3 regions of the Pectobacterium aroidearum genome follow, and region 1 is predicted to be linked to each of the others. Evidence: riboswitches for the same ligand, from Rfam matches in the RefSeq annotation. Region 1 holds a riboswitch; each other region holds the start of a gene.
What was found. A riboswitch is a leader RNA that binds a small molecule or an ion and turns the genes downstream of it on or off. The one in region 1 is predicted to bind thiamine pyrophosphate.
Positions count from the first base shown of each region.

Region 2: linked by a shared signal. The riboswitch ahead of thiM (hydroxyethylthiazole kinase) and the one ahead of thiB (thiamine ABC transporter substrate binding subunit) in region 1 are both predicted to bind thiamine pyrophosphate.
Region 3: linked by a shared signal. The riboswitch ahead of thiC (phosphomethylpyrimidine synthase ThiC) and the one ahead of thiB (thiamine ABC transporter substrate binding subunit) in region 1 are both predicted to bind thiamine pyrophosphate.

Region 1 is NZ_CP166097.1:739,529-747,091, forward strand. It holds gene thiP (thiamine/thiamine pyrophosphate ABC transporter permease ThiP) at 1-1,504, opposite strand, end outside; gene thiB (thiamine ABC transporter substrate binding subunit) at 1,480-2,463, opposite strand; TPP riboswitch at 2,544-2,641, opposite strand; gene AB8809_RS03360 (LysR family transcriptional regulator) at 2,771-3,676, opposite strand; gene AB8809_RS03365 (aromatic alcohol reductase) at 3,962-4,891, shown strand; gene sgrR (HTH-type transcriptional regulator SgrR) at 4,941-6,599, opposite strand; gene sgrT (glucose uptake inhibitor SgrT) at 6,690-6,854, shown strand; gene AB8809_RS03380 (AlpA family transcriptional regulator) at 7,039-7,563, opposite strand, start outside.
Region 2 is NZ_CP166097.1:1,429,270-1,436,832, forward strand. It holds gene AB8809_RS06435 (VOC family protein) at 1-295, shown strand, start outside; gene AB8809_RS06440 (sulfite exporter TauE/SafE family protein) at 368-1,135, shown strand; gene AB8809_RS06445 (hypothetical protein) at 1,351-2,169, shown strand; gene adhP (alcohol dehydrogenase AdhP) at 2,223-3,233, opposite strand; gene AB8809_RS06455 (GGDEF domain-containing protein) at 3,475-4,407, opposite strand; gene AB8809_RS06460 (NAD(P)-dependent alcohol dehydrogenase) at 4,561-5,580, opposite strand; TPP riboswitch at 5,738-5,834, shown strand; gene thiM (hydroxyethylthiazole kinase) at 5,871-6,665, shown strand; gene thiD (bifunctional hydroxymethylpyrimidine kinase/phosphomethylpyrimidine kinase) at 6,662-7,465, shown strand.
Region 3 is NZ_CP166097.1:4,920,599-4,928,161, forward strand. It holds gene purD (phosphoribosylamine--glycine ligase) at 1-529, shown strand, start outside; gene AB8809_RS22210 (DUF1481 domain-containing protein) at 599-1,285, opposite strand; gene hupA (nucleoid-associated protein HU-alpha) at 1,290-1,562, opposite strand; gene AB8809_RS22220 (YjaG family protein) at 1,767-2,357, opposite strand; gene nfi (deoxyribonuclease V) at 2,435-3,124, opposite strand; gene hemE (uroporphyrinogen decarboxylase) at 3,140-4,204, opposite strand; gene nudC (NAD(+) diphosphatase) at 4,353-5,135, opposite strand; gene rsd (sigma D regulator) at 5,244-5,705, shown strand; TPP riboswitch at 5,828-5,981, shown strand; gene thiC (phosphomethylpyrimidine synthase ThiC) at 6,104-7,563, shown strand, end outside.

The DNA.
Region 1 (7,563 bases):
AGGAACCAATTTGCTGGTACAGATAGAACGGCAGCGTGCGGAACTGCTCATTGCCAAACAGCGCGATGACGCCGAAATCACCGAGCGACAGCACGCAGGCAAAGGCTAATGCTTGTGCTAACGGCTGCTTCAGTGCAGCCAGCTCGATCAGCTTCAGCCGCTGCCAGCCGCGAATATCCAGTGATGCGCAGAGTCGGTTGTAGCGCTCTGCAACGTCCAGCATCGGGTTTTCCAGCACTTTGATCGCATACGGAATTGCCATCAGTGCGTTGGTGAACACCACCAGCGCGTAGGGGGATTGCGGCAAGCCAATGCTGTTATTCAGCAGCAGGAAAAAGCCGGTTGCCAGCACAATACCGGGCATGGCGAGGATGAGCATCCCGCTCAGATTCATCAACTGCCCGTAGAGTGGCTTCTGGCGTAACTTGAGTTCGCGGCTGCTCCAAAGCAGCATCATGGTCAGCACCAGACACAGGAGCCCTGCGCCCAGAGCGATACGCAGCGAGGTAAACAGCGTTTGCCAGAGCACGGGCTGTTGCAGCACGGTAACCAGCGAGCGGTTCACGCCATCAACCACCACGGCCAGCAAGGGAGGAACGACCAGCAGCAACAGCGCGCCAATCAGCAGGCCATCGGTGAGACGGCTTAAAGCGCTATCCTGCGGGTTGCGCCAAGTGAGCTGCTGTGTGCTGCCGACGGGCAGAATACGCCCCAGCCGCTGACTTAGCAGCACCAAACCGAGACAGCAAACCATCTGAATTAACGCCAGCAGCGCCGCGCGACCCGGATCGTAATCAAAGCTTAGTGCCTGATAGATAGCCAGTTCAATCGTGGTCGCCTGCGGGCCGCCGCCCAGTGACAGAACCGTCGCAAAGCTGGCAAAGCAGAGCATAAAAATCAGTGCGCCGGTCGGTAAAATTTGTCGGCGCAGGGCAGGCCATTCCAGCAGGCGGAAATGTTGCCAGCTGTTCATGCCCAGATTTGCAGCCAGTTGGCGTTGCTCGGTAGCAATACCCTCCAGCGACTGCAACAGCAATCGGGTTGCCAGCGGCAGATTGAAGAACACATGCGCCAGCAGGATGCCCTGCAACCCATAGGGTGAAAACGTGTATTTCAGGCCAAACCCGCTCAGTACAGAGGCTAGCCAGCCCTGACGTCCATATACGCTGAGCAGGCCAAAAACGGCAACCAGCACGGGCAGCACCAGCGTCATCGCGCACAGGCGCAGTAGCCAACGGTGGCCGGGAAAACGCCGTCGATACAGCGCTCTGGCGAGAAAAATGGCCGGAACGGTAGAAAACAGCGCAGAGAGAAAGGCTTGCCAGAAGGTGAACCGAATAACATGCCAGAGATAGCTGTCATGCCATAGCGTGCGCCACTGGCTGTCGGGTGCCTGTAACCAGAGTGCACCGAAAGCCAGTGCGGCAACGGAAATTAACAGCGTTGTGGCCAGTAGCCCCGGCCACAGACGTCCGCCGATTAGTGGCTGACGGCGCGTTGCCATGCCTGAATCCACTGCGTCCTTTGGTCAGCGACTTCTTGTGCGCTGAACTGCATGGCTTTTTCCGGCACCGTGAGCGTGGCGAAGCCCGCAGGCAGGTCAGTTTTAACGGCTGGGTACATCCAGTTCGTAGTGGGGATTGCCTGCTGGAAGGTTGGGCTCAGGATGAACTGCATAAAACGTTTTGCCAGTTCGGGATTTTTGCTGGAAGCCAGCTGCCCGGCGATTTCAATTTGCAGATAGTGCCCTTCGCTGAAAGTCGCGGCTGCGTAGTTGTCTTTCTTCTCTTCAATGATGTGGTAGGCCGGTGACGTGGTATAGCTCAGCACCAGATCGGCTTCCCCTTTCAGGAACAGGCCATAGGCTTCGCTCCAGCCTTTGGTGACGGTAACGGTTTTCTTCGCCAGTTTCTGCCAGGCTTGCGGCGCCTCATCGCCGTACACTTTCTGCATCCACAGCAGCAGACCCAGACCCGGTGTGCTGGTACGTGGATCCTGATAGATCACTTTCCACGGCGCGTTGCTATCCACCAATTCATGCAGGCTTTTCGGCGGATTCTTCAGCGTGTCTTTGTTATACACAAAGGCGAAATAGCCATAATCGTAAGGGACGAAAGTCTTATTGCTCCAGCCGCCCGGCACCGTAACGGCGCTGGTGTCCAGATTGTGCGGAGCAAACAGGCCGGTTTGCTCCGCTGCCTGCAACAGGTTGTTGTCCAGCCCCAGAATGATGTCCGCTTTGCTGTTTTTACCTTCCATACGCAGCCGGTTCAGCAGTGAGGCACCATCTTCCAGCGCGACGAAATTCAGTTCGCACTCGCACTCTTTCTCAAAGGCGGTTTTGATGACAGGCCCTGGACCCCATTCGGAAGCGAATGAGTCATAGGTATAAACGGTTAGCGCAGGCTTGGCGAATGCCGAAGCAGAGAGCAGTAACAGGTAAGGCAGGCTGATTTTCAGCACGGTGGCTGAACGCTGTAGTAATTGATTTAACACTTTGCACTCCTGAGAATCATAGGGTGGCAAAGGACTTTGAGGCAGCAATGAGCAGCACTCTCAAATCCCTTCGCCGGTATTAACCGGATCAGGTTCGACGGGTATCTTCTCAGCGAAAAAATCTTCCGCACCCCGTTGAGAACGGCACATTGTAAAGGGTTAAGCCGAGCAGCGAAAGGCTCTCGGCGTTCCGGTGGCGCGAATCAGGCGGATTTAAAATCAAACGCTCCCCCAGAGACCGTTGTGTAGCCTCTGTTGTCCTGATCGTGGATATTCACCATTGCGCCGACTCTTGCTCGATTCGCGCAGTACACCAGTCGATAAAGGCGCGAATAGCTGGCGAGAGGTGGCGGCTTTGCGGGTAGAGGATGAAAATAGGTTCGAGCGGTGCCCCGATATCAGGAAACAGTCTGACAAGATGCCCATCAGCAAGCGGTTGGCGCACCATATAGCTGGCAATCCGTATTAGCCCCAAACCCGCTACGCCAGCGGCGACGTAGGCATCCGTGTCATTTACGCTGATCTGTCCTGCGAGCGGCATCGCTACGGTGTGCGCTTCATCATGAAACCCCCAGCGAGTTGAGCGGCCTGTTCGGCTGTGGATATACCCCACGGCGGTGTGCGCTTTGAGCGAATCCAATGTTGCGGGATGTCCATGCTGTTCAAGATAGCGTGGGGAGGCGCAGATATACCAATGGAACGCGCCGAGGCGTCGTGCGACCAGTCGAGATAGCGGCGGTTCTCCGGTTCTGATGACACAATCGATACCATGCTGGACAATATCCACAGTGGCATCACCCAGATGGAAGTCCAGCGTTATCCCAGGATAACGTTCACAAAAGTCGGGCAGTGCCGGAATGAGGAAGTTTTTGACCAGAGAGGGCGGCGCCCCGATTCTGATGGTTCCATTCAGCTCCCCTTTTTGCTGTGCCGTTACGCTTTCAGCCGCGTGCACATCATGCAATATCGCTTTGCAACTGTCGTAATAGCGCAGTCCAACATCCGTAATGCTGAGTGCTCGCGTCGTTCGGTTGAGTAACCGGGCACCCAGATGTGATTCGAGTTCCTTAATGCTACGGGTGACGGTGGATGGCAGAACATGCAGGGTTTCCGCCGCTTTTTTGAAACTACCCGCATCGACCACACGAATGAATATTTCCATGGCCTGAAACCGATCCATACGATGATGTCTCCATTTTGCGATGAAACGTTGCTGACCGTGTATACGGCGTATCTTCTGTGTCAGCGACCAAAACGCTTTATAGTTTGATTTTTTCAAATTATGAAGTGGTGTGGCCGAATCTTATCATATCCGCATTCTTGTATAACATAACCCCCGAACTCTGGATTTCCTTACAGTGACAAGCGTAGGCAGTCCAGAGGCATGTTAGCGCGCTGAATGTATAGGGGAATGCATACGACTCCCTATGATAGTGATAATTTGAAATTATGAAGGAGTTAAGTAATGAATGATAGCGGATCCGCGTTGAAAGATATTCTTGTGCTTGGTGCAGGGCAGCTCGGTATGGCGGTATTGCGTGCTCTCGCGCCGCGTGCACGTGCCCTGCCATTGTCGGTCACGGCACTGGTTTCACCGGGCACCATTAACGATCCGTCGGAGCAGAATAGGGCAACACTGGCCGAACTCCGTGCTCTGGGGGTTGACGTGATGGGGTTCGATCTGGCCTCGGATGAACATACCCTGACGGGGCTTTTCGGGAATTATAAGACGATAGTGAACTGCTCGGGATTCGTTGCGGGGCCTGGCACTCAGATGAAAATAACCAGAGCGGTGTTGGCTGCCAACGTAGCGCGCTATTTCCCCTGGCAGTTTGGCGTTGACTATGACGTCGTTGGTCGAAACAGCGGGCATCCGGTTTTTGATGAGCAGTACGACGTGAGGCAGTTGCTGCGTGGCCAGCAACGTACCGAATGGGTGATTGTCTCGACGGGCATGTTCACGAGTTTCCTGTTTGAACCCGCCTTTGATGTGGTGGATCTGGAACGCGGAACCCTTCACGGTCTGGGAAGTTGGGATACCAAAGTGACCGTGACAATCCCCGAAGACATTGGCTGGCTCACGACGGAAATCTTGCTGGCTGAACCACGCCTGGTTAATGAGGTGGTTTATGTGGCTGGCGACACGATTTCATACGGGCAGCTTGCTGATGTTGTTGAACATGTCACGGGAAGGGTGTTTGAGAAGACCGTATGGACGCTGGACAAATTGCGCGCAGACCTGAAGACTGCTCCAGATGACGTCATGACGCGCTACCGTGCAGCGTTCGCTTTGGGTGAGGGGATGTGGTGGGACAAATCCGGTACGTTCAATCAACGTAATGGCTACGAGACGGTCGACGTCGAGCATTTCTTACGGATGCAACTGCAAAAATAGGCAGAAGGGTGCGGTGCAATTCTCTTTGCTCCGCACTTTTCAGATACCGTCAGCGTTCCGGCGGCGCGAACCAGGCAGATTTGAAATCAAACCAGCCCAGCATATTCATCCGGACGCCGCGCATACTACGTTGCCCCTGAAGTTGCAGCCAATGGTGCAGCAGAGGGTGCAGTTGACCGCTGGCGATCAGTTTTTCACACCACTCCGCCATCGGCAGCGTCTGGTTACGCCACTGCTGTGCATCTGCATGCAGATTGTCATCCAGACAGTGCTGGGCCAGCGGGAGTTCGTAGAGCATCGCGAACAGGGAAAATTCGATCGGCAGGTAACAATTCAGGCTACCAAACCAGATATCGCTGTCGGCATTGCCCTGATACCAGTCTTCGTAGCTGACCGTCTGAATATGCAACGTGACGCCGTGCTGTGCCAGCAGCGTGCGCATAATCTCACTTAATATCCGGTATTCAGGATGTGCCTGATAGAACGTGAGCGTGACTTCTGTCAGCCCTTTAGGAATGGATTGCGGTACATCGGGATGGTGATGGTGCCAGCGCGGCAGCAGGCTGTAGGCGGGCGACCAGTCACGCTGGTTGCTGGTATTGGCGTGGTTGAGTAGCGAAATGGGGTTAAATATCTGCCTGAGCCATCGCTGAGCTTCCGGTCGTGATGCTAACGGCGAACGCTTGTCGAACAGCAGGAAATAGCCGCCTTCTTCCATCCGGCTTTCTAACTGTTCGTGACGAGAATTGTCAGACTGGAGTTGGATAGATACTGGCATTTCCTCCGGTTCGTCGGGAAGAACCCAGATATTGACCTCATCAATCAGCGCCCGATAGCCAAAATAGTCATCGAAGGCGCGAATTTTCAATTGATTACTATTATTGCGTACCACGGCATAAGGGCCAGTGCCAATTGGGTGCTGGGCAAAATCGGGTAGCGTTTGCCACTCTTGCGGCAAAATCATGGCGTGCACGCTGCCTAATAACCACGGTAGCCAGTTATCCGGGCTGTTTAACCGGATATCAATCACGAAGGGTATTGGCGAGGTGACGCTTTCAATATGAGAAAAGAGCGGGAGCGGAATAAGACGAGAGAGTGACGTGGTGATGTCATCCATCGTGAGCTCTCGTCCGTGATGAAAACGGATAGCCGGGCGCAGATAGAAGCGCCAGTGTAGGGAGGAGACCCTCTGCCAGTGATGAGCCAGGTCGGGTTCAACTTCCCCATTTTCCTCATTTATCTTGGTAAGACCGCTGAAAATTTGCCGTGCGATGTGCATTTCAGAACGCCGCAGCGCCGATCCGGGCTGCAGATTGCGTAATGGGCGGTAATAGAGAATACGCAGAATATGCTTTCCCTGCCGGAAGCTCCGTCCGAGGTGAGCAAGTAACATCTGGCGTATCGCTTCTTTATCACCAACCAATTGCACCAGTTGCTCAATGCGGTCCTGTTCCAGCAGATCTTCAGCGCGCTGCTGCTGTAGTGCTAATCCGGTATAAACAAATGACAGTTGAGAGCGCTTCCCCCTGCCAGCTTCTGCCTGCCAGACGAGCCAGCCTTCTTGCTGCATCGCGTTCAACAATGAGCGGATATGACGTCGGGAACAGTTCAGCACCCCGGTTAGCTCTTGCAGCGTGGTGTCGGTGGTTTGTCCCTGAAAGTGTTGCCACAGGCGGATGAACTGTTGTTGCAATCGAGGGGAAGACATAAAAGAGGAACTCCCTGCACTAAAGTCATCAATTTATCTTTCCCTATATTACGTCGATACTTTCCAACAAGGAAAGAGAGGAGGTGGCTTATGGCGATTTCCCGTTTGTACCGGTTCTATCAAACCTACTTATCGACCTGTAAGGCAAAGTGGTTGCGATGGATGTCTACCCAACAGCGCGTTGCATTATTGCAGCAGGCAACGCAGTGGCACCTGAACGAAATGTCTGATGAAGAGTACCGTCATTGGCTCTAGGTGGTGCGAAACAATTTATTCTGAGTAAAACAATGTATTCTGAGTAATGGTGATGTTTCACCAGCCAGCGAGTTTTCTCGCTGGCTTTTTTTATGGCGTTTACCTGCCACCCTATTACGGAGCGTTGCGTCATTTTTGGCTATTGCGGATAGCTTGCGTGACGAAGTGGCATCAGCGGCGCTGTTCACGTAATGATTTGTTCACGTAATGGCTTGCCTTCGCTGAGCAGTGCACAATAGCGTGCCAATTCATCCTGCTGGCGGGCATTTCGTATCTGTAATGCCAGATTAATCGTGGCAAGCTCCCGAGCGTTGTCGGCTAATGCTTGTGGGATTTTTTTTTGTTTGGCCAGCCAGTCTGCGACATCGCTCCACTCCCACAGCGGTGATGTACCGCCTAAACGTTGGACTGGAGAGGGGAAATCGCCTGCGCCACGTTTTCCATCTTTGAGAAGCGCAATCGCCTGACGCGACATCGTAGACAAGGCTGCGATATCACTGATCCCAACCCAGACTGCATCAACGGAGTGGACTCTGGCCTGGATGCCTGCTGACTCGATATCATGAATAGCACTGATGACCGCGGTAGAAAAACGAGGGCTTTCTCGATCAAATTCGAGATAGACGGCGCTGCCATAGAAGCAGATCAAAGCGTCGTCGCAGCCGCTGGCAAAAAGCGCATCTTCCAGCCCAGCCGTATCTGCGGAAAC
Region 2 (7,563 bases), 690 kb from region 1:
GGAGGAAACGTTTGCAAACGGGCGCGTCGCTTTTCATTTTGGCCACCAGAAAATCAATGTGCACCTGCGCGGAGCCGAGCATGAACCAAAGGCGCATCTGCCTGTGCCGGGGGCGCTCGATCTGTGCTTGATTGCGTCGGTGCCGCTAGAGAAGGTTATCGCGCATCTGGCGCGTTACCGCTGGCCAATTACTGAAGGACCGGTGATGCGTACCGGCGCCACACAGCCAATCCGTTCTATTTATCTGCGCGATCCCGATCTTAACCTCATTGAAATCGCGGAATATTTATCCTAAAGCCATCGTCTGTCTACCAGCCTGAAACGCGGTTCTCCAGATTGTCTTGTTATTTATAGGTCATGCACTTTTATGTTTAGCTTAATGATGTTCAGCGATATTGTGTTGTGTTTGCTTTTGGGCGTCGGGCTGGGATTTTGTGGGGGAATGTTGGGGATTGGCGGAGGGATTATCGCGATTCCGATTCTGGGCGTACTTTTCGGGATGGATCAGCATTTGGCGCAAGGAACGGCGCTGGTGATGATTACGCCTAACGTCCTGATTGGTTTTCTGCGCTATCGCCAGCGTAACCGTATTGATACGCGCATGGCATTGACGATGTGTGCATTCGCGACGGGGTCTGCCTACTTTGCCGCTCATCTTGCCTCATCGATTGATGTGCACAACCTACAGCGTGCGTTTGCCACTTTCCTGCTGGTGCTGGCCGCGTACTACATGTGGCAGTGGTATAACAAAAAACGCAGCCAAACGCCGGAGAAAGTACTGTCGACCAAATATCTGCCGCTGCTTGGTGTAGTGAGCGGGTTTATGTCGGGCATTTTTACCGTTGGCGGCGGTTTGGTGGTGGTACCCGCGCTGGTCACGCTGTTTGCCTTTGCGCAAACGCAGGCGCAGGGTATGGCGCTGATTCTGGTGGTGCCGGGCGCGCTGGCGGCGCTGCTTTCCTACTCGCAGGCGGGGAACGTTGACTGGAGTATCGGCTTGCCATTGGCATTGGGAGGCATTGTCAGCGTGTCCTGGGGCGTCGCGGTTGCCCATAAACTGCCCGTCGTTTATTTGCGAGGTGCCTTTTGTCTGGTGCTGGTCGGCGTGGGCATCACCATGCTGGTGCTTAAATAACGGAGGGGGACGCCTTATCTATCGCTGCTAATTCCTATTTATTCCTTTAAATAGCGTGGCATTAAGCCTAAAGTTTTCAGCGCTTTCTCCGTTGATAGGTAGGAAGTGATGCGGTTAGCGTGAATGATTTCTCCGCTTCCTACCGCTGCTGGAACGGCCCGAGCGAAACAGGGTCGGCGTCCCCTCTTAAGCCCAATCTGAATAAGGCGTGATGTATGAGTCTCGTGAGCTATCTAGGAAAGCAAACTCTCGGTGTACTGGCGGGTTATAAGCAGGATGGCGTGGTCATCCATATTTGCGGCGTCTATCCCAATGCGGATAACAGCCTGCGCGTTTTTTTCCCACACGGGCATGAGTTTGCCGTTGGCGATCTGGCAACGATCCATCTTGATAACCGCTCCGGGGTTGATGAATTTGATGCCAATATTCAGGTTTATCGCGCCTCTTACAAAGGCCGCGTCGTCGTCAGCGACGGAGATTGGGTGGTGCTGGAGCCGAGAGAGTGTCAGCTTCTGCACGGTTTCACGCCTGTGTTGGATATCCGCGAGCCGGGTTACCAGTTTCCACAAGACAACCGTCCGTCAACGCCAGTACCGCTAACGCCGATGGTCGATTTTCCACCGACGGAAAAGCAGGATTTCACTAATAAGGTCGGCGTACTCATTACTATGGCTGCCGAACAGCCGCATACCACGGTGCTGGCGTTCCTGTCGTCCGTGGATAACGATATCTTCCTGATTACGTTCCCCGAAACCTTTAAATCTCAGCTGCTCAAACGTAATCCACACTGCTTTTTTGCGATGGATGAGCGCAGCCATTATACCTTCGAGCGGGCAATTGAATGGAACTACACCATTATTGAAGGGGAAGCGTTTATTATCGCGCGTGACAATCCGCTCTATGAAAAAGTGCGCCATGAATTCGTCACCAAGAACCCGTGGGAAATCGCCTTTTTCACGCGTCCTGATGTCGAGGTTTACCATATTAAAAGTAAACAACTCGTGTGCCCCGGTAATACGCAGACGCTTAGCTAAAATATAAAAAACGGGATAGCGAAGTGCTATCCCGTTTATATACAAAGTGCCTCTTAGATTGACAGGTCGATTACCATACGGCCGGTAATTTTCCCGCCTTTCATTTCAGCGAAAATGGCGTTGATGTCTTTCAGCGGGCGAAGCGTCACTTTTGGTTTCACTTTCCCTTCGGCAGCAAACTGGAAGGCTTCTTTCAGGTCTTCACGCGTGCCGACTAGCGATCCCAATACCTGAATGCCATCCAGCACCAGACGTGGAATATTCAGATCCATTGATTCCGGTGGCAGGCCGACGGCGACAATACGCCCGCCTGCGCGAACGGCATCGACCGCGGAGTTAAATGCGGCACGCGCAACGGCAGTGACTACTGCAGCGTGCGCGCCGCCCACGTTTTCCTGAATGATCTTGGCGGCATCGTCTTTGGCTGGGTTGATGACCAGATCCGCGCCCATCTCTTTAGCAAAGGCCAGTTGTGCATCGTTAACATCAATCGCAATCACCTTCGCATTAAAGACGTTCTTGGCGTATTGCAGCGCCAGATTGCCCAATCCGCCCAGACCATAAATGGCGATCCACTGTCCCGGCTTGATTTGTGAGACTTTCACCGCTTTATAGGTGGTCACGCCCGCGCAGGTAATGCTGCTGGCCGCGGCAGAATCCAGACCATCCGGCACTTTTACCGCGTAATCGGCAACGACGATGCACTCTTCCGCCATTCCGCCATCGACGGAGTAGCCCGCGTTTTTCACCGAGCGGCACAGGGTTTCGTTACCGCTATTACAATATTCACAGTGACCACAGCCCTGATAGAACCAGGCTACGCTGGCACGATCGCCGGGTTTCAGTGATGTCACACCTGGACCCACCTCTTTGACGATACCGATGCCCTCATGGCCGAGTGTGATGCCGGTAACATCACCAAAATCCCCGTCTTTGACGTGCAGGTCGGTGTGGCATACGCCACAGCATTCCATTTTTAGCAGGGCTTCCCCGTGTTGGAGAGGGCGCAGTGTTTTGTCCTGAATCTCAACGGAATGATCCTTCGTTACAATGGCTGCTTTCATTCGTCTTCCTTTTACTGAATGTGTTGTGGGGGTAATGTGTTGTAGAGGTAATGTATTAGGTTCTACCTATGAAAGAGTACACGGTGGCTGGCGAGTGGGGTAAGCGGGAATGATTTAATTTTGTTACAAAATGATAGATGAGTGAGCGAGTCGTTAGCAGAGAAGAAAATGTGATTTTCAGTAATATTTCTGATGATTCAGGGAGCGCGGCGCGTCCGTGCAGCCGTGTTATTGAGAGCGGTTATGCGGGGTCCTGAGGTTTCTCTTTCGGCTCCAAAGCCCATTCCACTTTGCCTTTACCGGTGTTTTTGGCTTGGTAAAGTGCGATATCCACGCGTTTCATAAAGTGTTCGGTAGGTTCCTGCGGCTGTTTTTTACCGGCTCCAATGCTGACTGAAAGATGGTGCATATTCTTGATAATGATTTTGTTCGCATTTTTGAGTACTTCTCTTGCCAGTTTCTCTGCCCGATCCTGCGTTCCGGCATACAGAATAATCGCGAACTCTTCGCCACCGATTCGGGTTGCGACCACCTCACTGTTATCGAAACGGGAAAGTATGTGACCAAATTTGCTTAATACTTCGTCGCCTTTCGTATGTCCATATTTATCATTAATGACTTTGAAATTGTCGATGTCGATAATAAATAAATAGGGTGTTTTCGCTTCGAGTTTTTTTAATTCGTTAATAAAAAACCGACGATTAGGAAGCTGTGTGAGTTCATCGCTGAATGACTGTATTCTGGCTTCGACATACTTATTATTGATTTGCTGTATCAGGGTATAGACACCAAACCCGACGCCAAACATACCAATAATTCTCAGCATATCCTCAACATAATACCCAACCAGCTTGGGCTGATAGATAAACTCATCCATCAAGTCAAATGTGGCTGAGCATATCCAGACGTGTAGCCCGAGGCGAATGGATAAGGCTGAGGTATGGTTAAGTGAGATTTTACTGGTGCAGGACAAGATAAAAAAAAGAAAAACCAGTGCAATCGAGTCAGTATAAGAACCCGGATTATTATGCAGTTGCTCCTGAAAGTCGCGGTGTTTGAAGAATACGAGGTTGAATATAATGACCAACGCAGACAACAACAGGGCGAGCCTTACAGACGAGGAGGCTTTCTTATTTCTATCAATAAAGTCGTGGTCATACTCTTTAAAAGGCATTGCTGATCTCCTCTTGCATCACCTTTCAATCCTATCATGAAACCCATTGAATACATTGAGTCGCGTGGTGCCGGGCGGCATATCCCAGAGAATGACGTTGGCTGCGTTGATAGGCAAAAAGCAGACGCCCGATTGCTCAGGCGTCTTTACCGATTAAAAATCCGCTTTCAGTACAACGCGGTAGCGGGCTTTGCCGTCGCGTACGTGCTGGATAGCATCGTTGATTTTTGACATCGGGAACAGCTCCGTCTGTGGCTTCACGTTGGCGCGCGCGGCGAGTTTCATCAGAGAACGCAGCTCATGCGGTGAACCGGTAGACGAACCGGAAACGCTGCGGTCGCCCGCGATAAGCGTGAAGGCCGGGACGCTAAAGGGCTTCATTACTGCGCCGACGGTATGGAATTTCCCGTTATAGGCGAGCGCGTTGAAGTAAGGCTGCCATTCCAGATCGACACTCACGGTGTTGATGATGAGATCGAACTGGCCTGCCAGTGCGGTCAATGCCTGCGGATCGCGGCTGTTGACGACCTTATCGGCACCCATCGCCCGCACTTCCTGCTCTTTAGCCGGATTTGAGCTGAACGCCGTGACTTCACAGCCCATCGCGTGCAGAAGTTTAATCGCGATGTGTCCCAGGCCGCCGATACCGATCACGCCGACGCGGCTGGTTGCGGTGATATGGTGCATTAGCAGCGGTTTGAAAACGGTGATGCCGCCGCACAGCAACGGACCCGCAGATTCGATATCAATGGAATCAGGAAGCGGGATCGCCCACTGCCAGTTCGCACGGATCTTATTGGCAAAACCGCCTTTATTCAGAATCGTCGGCACGCTGCCTTGCTGACAGTTGGTTTGGCTACCGCTGATACAGGCATCGCAGTGCCCACAGCTGCGTGCCGTCCAGCCAATACCGACGCGCTGACCGACCTTCAATCCCTTGTTCTTCGCCGCATCACCCAGCGCGTGCACGCGACCAATCACTTCATGCCCGGCAACCAGCGGATAGCTCGACATGCCCCATTCGTTATCGATCATCGAAAGGTCTGAATGGCATACGCCGCAGTAATCAACCACGACTTCGACATCTTCCGCCTGCAGTTCACCTGCATCAAACTCATACAACTCCAGCTCAGCGCCTGCTTCCGGTGCGGCATAACTTTTTATCATCGTCATCACAATCTCCTCAGTATGGGTTTGATTAACCAGTCTAAAGGGTTATAGCGTTTTTCTCTATGTCACAACGTGCCTGTGGTTTTTCATTTTGTGTCAGGTGGGGAAGGGCGGGCAGCGCTTGATTTACGCTAGGCACTTACTTATGCTGCAAAGCGTAGTACATGACTCGGGGTGCCCTTCTTTGTGAAGGCTGAGAAATACCCGTACCACCTGATCTGGATAATGCCAGCGTAGGGAAGTCACGGTATGCCCACCGGTTGCCGCCTTCTTCCACGCCGGTTGGGAGACTTATGAACACGCGACCCGCCGACTTTTCTGCCGCTCAGGCAGCAACCTCACTCACTCAATTCCGTTCTGCTTCGCCGCTGGTGCACTGTTTGACCAACGATGTGGTGCAATCTTTTACTGCTAATGTGCTGCTGGCGCTGAATGCGTCGCCTGCGATGGTGGTCGATCCCGAAGAAGCTGCACAGTTCAGCGCGGTAGCGGATGCGCTGCTGATTAACGTCGGAACGCTGGAGCGCTCGCGTGCCGAGGCGATGCGGGCGGCAGTCAACAGCGCGCATCAAGCGGGGACGCCGTGGGTGCTCGATCCGGTTGCGGTCGGTGGTTTAACTTTTCGGAGTGAGTTTTGTCGAGAACTGCTGGCGTGGAAACCCGCGGCGATTCGCGGCAATGCCTCTGAAATCATGGCGTTGGCTGGTCTAGCCGCACAGGGGCGGGGCGTGGATAGCGCCGATGATTCGCTGGCGGCGCTCCCTGCTGCACGCGAGCTGGCGCGACAAGTGGGGACGATTGTTGCGGTGACCGGTGCGGTGGATTATGTCACGGACGGCGAGCGAGATATCGCGATAGCCGGTGGCGATAGCATGATGACACGCGTGGTTGGTACGGGTTGCGCGCTGTCGGCGGTCGTTGCGGGATTCTGTTCTCTGGAGGGGGACCGCATATCCCACGTGGCGGCAGCGTGCTATGTCATGGCGCTAGCTGGGCAGCAGGCCGCTTCGGTGTCGCAAGGTACGGGTAGCTTTATCCCCAACTTTCTCGATCGGCTTTATACCCTGCGCGCGGAGGATCTGGCATGAAACGTATCAATGCGTTGACGATTGCGGGCACCGATCCGAGCGGTGGCGCGGGGATTCAGGCGGATTTAAAAGCCTTTTCTGCACTGGGCGCTTACGGCACGTCGGTTATTACCGCGCTGGTGGCGCAAAATACGCGCGGCGTGCAGTCTGTCTACCGAATTGAGCCGGATTTTGTCGCAGCGCAGCTGGATTCCGTGTTGAGCGATGTCCGTATCGACAGCGCCAAGATTGGGATGCTGGCACAGACCGATATTGTCGAAACCGTTGCCGAACGCCTGCGTCACTACGCGGTGCCTTTCATTGTGCTGGACACCGTAATGCTGGCGAAAAGCGGCGATCCGCTACTCGCACCCGAGGCGGTGGAGTCAATCCGCCGTGAGCTGCTGCCGCTGGTTTCCCTGATTACACCCAACTTGCCCGAGGCCGCGGCGCTGTTGAAGACATCACCTGCCGCCAACGAGCGGGAAATGCGCGAGCAAGGGGAAGCGCTGCTGGCGATGGGCTGTCAGGCCGTGCTGATGAAAGGCGGCCATCTGAGTGAAGCGGAAAGCCCGGACTGGCTGTTCAGTCGACAGGCTGAACCGCAGCGCTTTAGTTCCCCGCGTGTGAATACCCGTCATACGCACGGCACCGGCTGCACGTTATCTGCCGCACTGGCGGCGCTGCGACCGCGCCACGATAGTTGGGGAGAGACGGTCAAGGCCGCGAAGGATTATTTACAGCAGGCGTTACAGCAGGCCGACACGCTGGAGGTCGGACATGGCATCGGCCCCGTTCATCACTTCCACCGCTGGTGGTAAAACCATAAGTAAATTGACTTGTACTTTGCGTGACATATTTGCCAGTAATTTCAAACTAAATTAAGCGCATTTCGGCGTGACAGGGCGGGGGCATCCGG
Region 3 (7,563 bases), 1.1 Mb from region 1:
GCCGACCGTAAACGGCATGGCTGCAGAGGGAAATACTTACGTCGGTTTCCTGTATGCAGGCCTGATGATTTCTGCCGATGGTCAGCCAAAAGTGATCGAATTCAACTGTCGCTTTGGCGATCCAGAAACACAGCCAATTATGCTGCGTCTGCGTTCCGATTTGGTGGAACTGTGTCTGGCAGCCTGTGACGGCACGCTGGATCAGAAAGATTCCGTCTGGGATGATCGTCCGTCTCTGGGTGTGGTATTGGCCGCAGGCGGCTACCCGGCTGACTACAACACGGGCGATGTGATTTCCGGTTTACCGCAGCAGGATGCAGAAGATGGCAAAGTCTTTCATGCGGGTACCAAGCTGAACGGTATTAATGTCGTTACCAGCGGCGGCCGCGTACTGTGCGTCACCGCATTGGGTAATACCGTGGCTGAAGCGCAGCAACGCGCTTATGAAATAGCAGCGGGTATTCAGTGGCAAGGGGTATTCTGTCGCAAAGACATCGGCTATCGTGCCATTGAGCGCGAGCAAGCCTGATAAGCCATGCTCCGATAAACGATTGTCTGATCAATACTGAAGCCCGGAGAAATCCGGGTTTTTTAATCGCTATTTAGGCTGCCACTGGCAGACATCATCCTCCACCACCAGCAATAACTGTGTTCCTTCCGGCGCTTCCAGCCATGCGACATTTAGCGGACGCGTTGCATGCATTTTTTGCTCCGCGATCCATTCACGCGAATCATTGTCAAAATCAGGGCGAACCACCGTGCCGTCGCAAGACTGCACCTGGCCTTCCAGCCATTTCCCTTGTTTTAAGATCACCTTGCCTGCACGCAGGACATCGCTCAACTCCAGCATGCGCTTAGCATCAAACTGGTAGAGCGCAACATCATCATCAGAAACCGATTCACGTCTTTCAGCAAGTTGCCGCTGCATAAAGCTGACGGTTCCATCTTCTGCAAAGCGCAAACGCATATCTTCTTTTTGCGTCCCAAGCTGATTACGCTGTATCTCGCGTAGCTTGTCCTGCTGGAACGTATAGCGAGTCACCACCAGCGCATTGCCCTGAAGCGGGTTGAACACGGTGGTCAACGCCGTCGTATTCTGCGCATCGTCTTTACGCCACAAACGCACGATACCGCGATCGGCTACGTAACCGCTGGCGAAAAATTCCGGCGGTGCGGTGCGGCTACTACAGGCCACCACAGCAGTAAGCATGAGGCCTACGCCACACCAGCGTCGTAAAAGCAAAAGGGGCGAAAACGCCCCTCTGCTTAAACTTTTAACCGACATGGGCTTATTTAACAGCGTCTTTCAGAGCCTTGCCAGAAACAAACGCTGGCACGTTGGCAGCAGCAATTTTGATTTCTTTACCGGTTTGTGGGTTGCGGCCAGTGCGCTCATTACGATGGTTGACTTTAAACGTACCAAAACCAACTAATTGTACTGCATCACCTTCTTTCAGAGACTCGGTAATTGCCGCCAGAGTTGATTCCAGAGCTGCTTTAGCCTGTGCTTTTGACAGATCAGCTTTGTCCGCAATTACATCAATCAGTTGAGTCTTATTCATAAGTTATCCTTACAGTGTGTTTATCGCTTGCTAAGCATCGAGTGCGACGGATATGCCATTTCCCTTTTCAGGGTGTGGTAGCACTCTCCTGCATACACGCACCGACAGCCACTTTTTTTACGCCCCCCAAATGTAGACCAGACAGGGTGCGAATGTGAAGCCTAAAGACAGGCCATTTCAGGCCTTAAATCACGTTTTATCGCGTTATTGATGCAAATTTATCCCGATGTTACTACTTCCGGCCTCGCGCAGATCGGAACGGAGCCCTTTTATCAGCTCAATATCGCGTTCTTCACAAGCCGCCAACAGGCGAAAAATCTCCCATTGGATGTCCCATTCTTCTTCAATTGCAGGCAAAACCTTTAGCTCATCGTCGGTCATTTCTTTGCCTGCCTGCGTCATTTCCAACATGGCAACCGTGCGGATAGACGTTTCGCTAATGGCTATCGCATGTTCCAGCGTTTCACCACTCAAGCGTGAGTGAATTAACTCACCCAACGCGATACAGGCATCAATAGCCGGATAGACTCCGTAAAGATCATAATCTTCCGCGGCGGGAATCGCTTCTTCCAGCTTTTCCAGTTGGCTATCGAAATTAACCTTCGCATCTTTAACCACTAATGTTTCCCATACCAAATCGAGAATGCGGCGGTAAACCATCGCATCACCAAACTCTGTTTGACGACAGAATTCGTGGTAATTGGGATACATACGTTCACAAAGACATGCCATGAAAGTGACATGTTGCCAGCTTGCCAGTTTTTCCAGACGTAAATGAATGGGGTTACGTAACATTTTTATGCTCATTAACAGCGACGGACGGCAGTGTACCTGAAATAACAATGACGCCCTATGCCTGAATTCCTAAAGTTTTACGACAATACGTTAGCGGCTTGCTGTCGCTGCCAACGCACAAATGCGGGGCGATTCGATGCAACCGCATCAGCCCAACGGGTCGGCTCCGGTAAACGGTAGCCACGCATACAGGATTGTACCCAGTGCAATGCGCTGTCCTGACTGACTCGATGCCCCGTCGCCACGAACAGCGGGTTACAGCGCGCTTTGCCGCGCCATACCCAGCCAATCTGCTCACCCTTATCCAGTAACGGCTGCTGGCTGCCGACGCTCTCCGCCAACGGTTCAAATCGACCGCACAGCCGACTTTTTGCCACACCAATCGTCGGAACATCGACCAGCAAACCAAAATGGCTGGCAACGCCGAGACGCCGTGGGTGAGAAATCCCATGCCCATCGACAAACAACAAATCCGGCTTCTGTTCAAGTAGCCCCCACGCAGCTAACAGCCCAGGGCATTCACGAAACGAAAGAAAACCGGGGATGTAGGGCATCGTCGTGCTGATACGCGCAATCTTGTATTCTACCAGCTCCAACGAAGGATAGCGCATTACCGCAATCGCCGCGCGAGTTACCGACCCTTCTTGCTCAAAGCCAACATCCGCACCCGCGATAAACGCAGGCTGCTCAAAAGGTAAATCGTCGTGCCGAATCACATCAGAAGCGCGGGCCAGTTGCTCCGCCCGCAGCTGTTGTGTATCAATCACATCACCCCCTGTGAATCATGCGTGATAAGGGCGGGACAACCGATGCACGGCCTCAACAAACACGCCCGCATGCTCCGGCGGCACGTCCTGATGAATGCCGTGACCCAGATTGAAAACATGTCCGTTACCTTGCCCAAATCCAGCAAGGATCGATGCCACTTCCTGTTCGATCCGTGCAGGATCGGCATACAACATCGACGGATCCATATTACCCTGTAGCGCCACTCTATCGCCGACCCGACGGCGTGCGTCGGCAATATCGCTCGTCCAGTCCAGCCCCAGCGCGTCACAGCCCGTTTCTGCCATCGCCTCCAGCCACTGGCCTCCGCCTTTGGTAAAGAGCGTCACAGGCACTCGGCGACCTTCGTTCTCACGTTGTAAACCATCAACAATCTTATGCATGTACCGCAGGGAGAATTCTTTGTAGTCACGTCCGCTCAACGCGCCGCCCCAGGTATCGAATACCATGACCGCCTGCGCGCCAGCGCGAATTTGCGCGTTGAGATAAAGAATGACGCTATCAGCCAGCTTATCCAGCAACAGGTGTAACGTTTTAGGCTCAGCGAACATCATTTTCTTGATGACGGTAAATGCTTTGCTGCTACCGCCTTCAACCATATAGGTCGCCAGCGTCCACGGGCTGCCCGAGAAACCGATCAACGGTACTTCACCGGCGAGGTTTTTACGGATCGTCCGCACTGCGTTCATCACATAACCGAGTTCCTGCTCAGGATCGGGAATCGGCAGGTTAACTACATCGGCATGAGACGTGATGGGAGAGTGAAAGCGTGGGCCTTCCCCTGCTTCAAAATAGAGCCCTAAGCCCATGGCGTCAGGAATAGTCAGGATATCGGAGAACAGGATCGCCGCATCCAGCGCATAGCGTCGTAAAGGTTGTAACGTGACTTCGCAAGCCAGTTCTGCGTTTTTACACAGCGACATAAAATCACCCGCCTGCGCGCGCGTTGCCTTATATTCAGGCAAATAACGCCCCGCCTGACGCATCATCCATACCGGGGTGACATCAACGGGTTGGCGCAATAACGCCCGCAAGTAGCGATCGTTTTTCAGATCAGTCATGTTCTTTTCCTTTCAACCTCACGGCGGTTCGACACCGGATAGATGTGATGAAACGGATGCGTTATAAAACGAACGCTTTATAAAACGAATACGTTATGACGCCAGTACGTTATGTACGCGTGCCATTCATGGCGCAAATAGTATCACGTCAGCCTTCGTTCTCGTGATAAGCGCGGCACAACACCACCGTATCTTCGATAAGTCGACGCGCCACGGTGCCCGGCGGCGGAAGCTGCGGGAGTTGGTCATAGCGGAACCAGCCCGCATCACGCAGCTCTTTCGGGTCGTGCTTGATTTCACCACCCGCATACTCAGCCATAAACGCCATCATCAACGAATGAGGGAAGGGCCAGGGCTGCGAACTCACGTAGCGCAGGTTTTTTATCTGAACCTGGCTCTCTTCCATCACCTCACGTACAACCGTTTGTTCCAGCGTTTCGCCCACTTCCACAAACCCGGCCAGCACGGTGTACATGTTTCCGCGATGTCGGTTGTGCTGCGCCAGCAAGATTTCCTCGCCACGACGAATCGCGACGATGATGCAGGGCGCGATCTGCGGATAATAACGCTCTTTGCAGTGGTGGCATAAGCACGCCAGTTCCGTTTTACTCCGCACCATTTCATGACCGCAGTAACCGCAAAAACGATGAGAGCGATAGAACTCAGCCAGCTGTACACCGCGTCCCGCCAGTTGGAATAGCCCCACGTCCTGATCGAGCAGTTGGCGAACCGATGCCATATCGGTATCACGCCCCTGACACACCAGCCAGACAGGCTGTTCTTGCCATTCGCCAATTTGGCGAGCCGTTTTCCCCTGTAGCGACCATTTCGTCGCGGTTCCGCACGGTAATTCTCCCTGGGGCAGCCAGATTTGTACCGCATCGCTAACCACCCACCAGCCGGTTTCATCACCTTTTAGCGTCTGTTCCATATCTTTTTATTGCTCCACTGCCACTTCACTGGCATTTTACATTCAGAGTGATTACATAAGTTTTATAACTGGGATTTCAGTTATTTCTTACCGTTCACGGAGTCAACAATGCTAAACCAGCTACAAAGTCTGACTGAATACGTTGGTGGCAATAATGCGTTAATCGACCAATGGCTACAAGCGCGTAAGCAGCTTCTGGTGGCTTACTATCATTTAGTTGGCATCAAGCCGAACAAGGAAGCGCTTTCTCTTCTGGATGAAGAAGCATTGGATAATTTTTGCCAGAATCTGGTGGATTACCTTTCTACTGGCCACTTTCATTTATACGAAAAGATGCTGCATGAAGCAGCGACACACAGCGAACAGCTCTTAGCGCTTTCCACCCAGCTCGATTTCGCCCTGCAAAGCAACACGCAGCAAATCATGACGTTTTACGATAACCATCTGGCGACGGCCATCGACCATGATAACTGCCTCGAATTTCAGCAGGCGCTTTCCAGCGTCGGTGAAGCTCTGGAAGAGCGTTTTACGTTAGAAGACAACATGATCCGTCTGGTTTACGACAACTAGCGGTCATTTAGCGTTATTTAAGAACATCGCTATACGCTGTACAGGCAAAACCAGCATGCTTTGACATCCGTGTTTTGTCGTCATACAGTGTAGGGGTTTTATTCGCCCGTTTAAGAAACGGGCAAATCTTGTCGGAGTGCCTAGCGTGCTCGTGTTTTGTTTGACGAAATCAATCGTTTTACGAAACCTATGAGCGCACAGGCTGAGACCGTTAATTCGGGATCCGCGGAACCTGATCGGGTTAATACCTGCGAAGGGAACAAGAGTAATGCACCTCATTGAGATTGAGCCCAAGGCTGCGTATTTGCACATATCTTCTGCGCTGAGACTCGATATCATTATTACTCCCTCCGGCTCCAGACAAGCAATCTTCCCTTTACGTCTTACAGGAACTTGCTATGTCTACAGAACCCTTGTCTATAAACACAGTGTCGTCAAAATCGGGTCGCCGCGAGCAGCGTGCCGCCGCCCAGCAGTTTATTGAAACCTTACAGGGAACGGCCTTTCCCAATTCCAAACGCATTTATCTTACGGGCTCGCGCGACGATATCGCCGTACCGATGCGGGAAATTCAGCTCAGCCCGACGCTACTCGGCGGCAGCAAAGACAACCCCCAGTACGAGCCCAATGAACCAATCCCGGTTTACGATACGTCAGGGCCTTATGGCGACCCCGCAGCCCAACCCGATGTCCGCATTGGCTTAGCGAAGCTGCGCGCCAGTTGGATTGCAGAACGCAGCGACACCGAGGCGCTCTCTGGCGTCAGCTCCGATTTCACCCAGCAACGTCTGGCAGATGCGGGGCTTGATCATCTGCGCTTTGAACACTTGCCACGGCCTCTGCGTGCCAAAGCAGGCAAACGTGTCACCCAGCTCCACTATGCGCGACAGGGAATCATTACCCCCGAAATGGAATTTATCGCCATTCGCGAAAATATGGGACGCGAGCGTATTCGCACCGACGTGCTGCGTCAGCAGCATCCAGGGCAAAGTTTTGGCGCCCTCCTGCCAGAGAACATCACACCGGAATTTGTCCGTCAGGAAGTGGCCGCCGGGCGCGCCATCATCCCTTCCAACATCAACCACCCAGAATCAGAGCCGATGATTATCGGACGCAATTTTCTGGTGAAGGTTAATGCCAACATCGGTAACTCCGCCGTGACATCCTCCATCGAAGAAGAGGTGGAAAAGCTGGTCTGGTCTACCCGTTGGGGCGCGGATACGGTGATGGATCTCTCAACCGGCCGCTATATTCATGAAACCCGCGAGTGGATTCTGCGTAACAGTCCCGTGCCAATCGGAACCGTACCGATATATCAGGCGCTGGAAAAAGTTAACGGCGTGGCGGAAAACCTGAACTGGGAAATGTTCCGCGACACGCTGCTGGAGCAAGCGGAACAGGGCGTGGACTATTTCACTATCCACGCCGGCGTGCTGCTGCGCTACGTGCCGATGACGGCCAAACGCCTGACCGGCATCGTTTCGCGCGGTGGCTCAATTATGGCGAAGTGGTGCCTGTCGCATCACAAAGAGAGCTTCCTGTACGAACACTTCCGTGAAATCTGTGAAATCTGCGCCGCTTATGACGTCGCGCTGTCACTGGGTGATGGTTTACGCCCCGGTTCTATTCAGGATGCTAACGACGAAGCCCAGTTTGCCGAGCTGCATACGCTGGGCGAGCTGACCAAAATCGCCTGGGAATACGACGTACAGGTGATGATCGAAGGCCCCGGCCACGTTCCAATGCAAATGATCCGCCGCAACATGACCGAAGAACTGGAGCACTGCCATGAAGCCCCGTTCTATACGCTCGGCCCGTTAACCACCGATATCGCACCGGGTTACGATCACTTCACCTC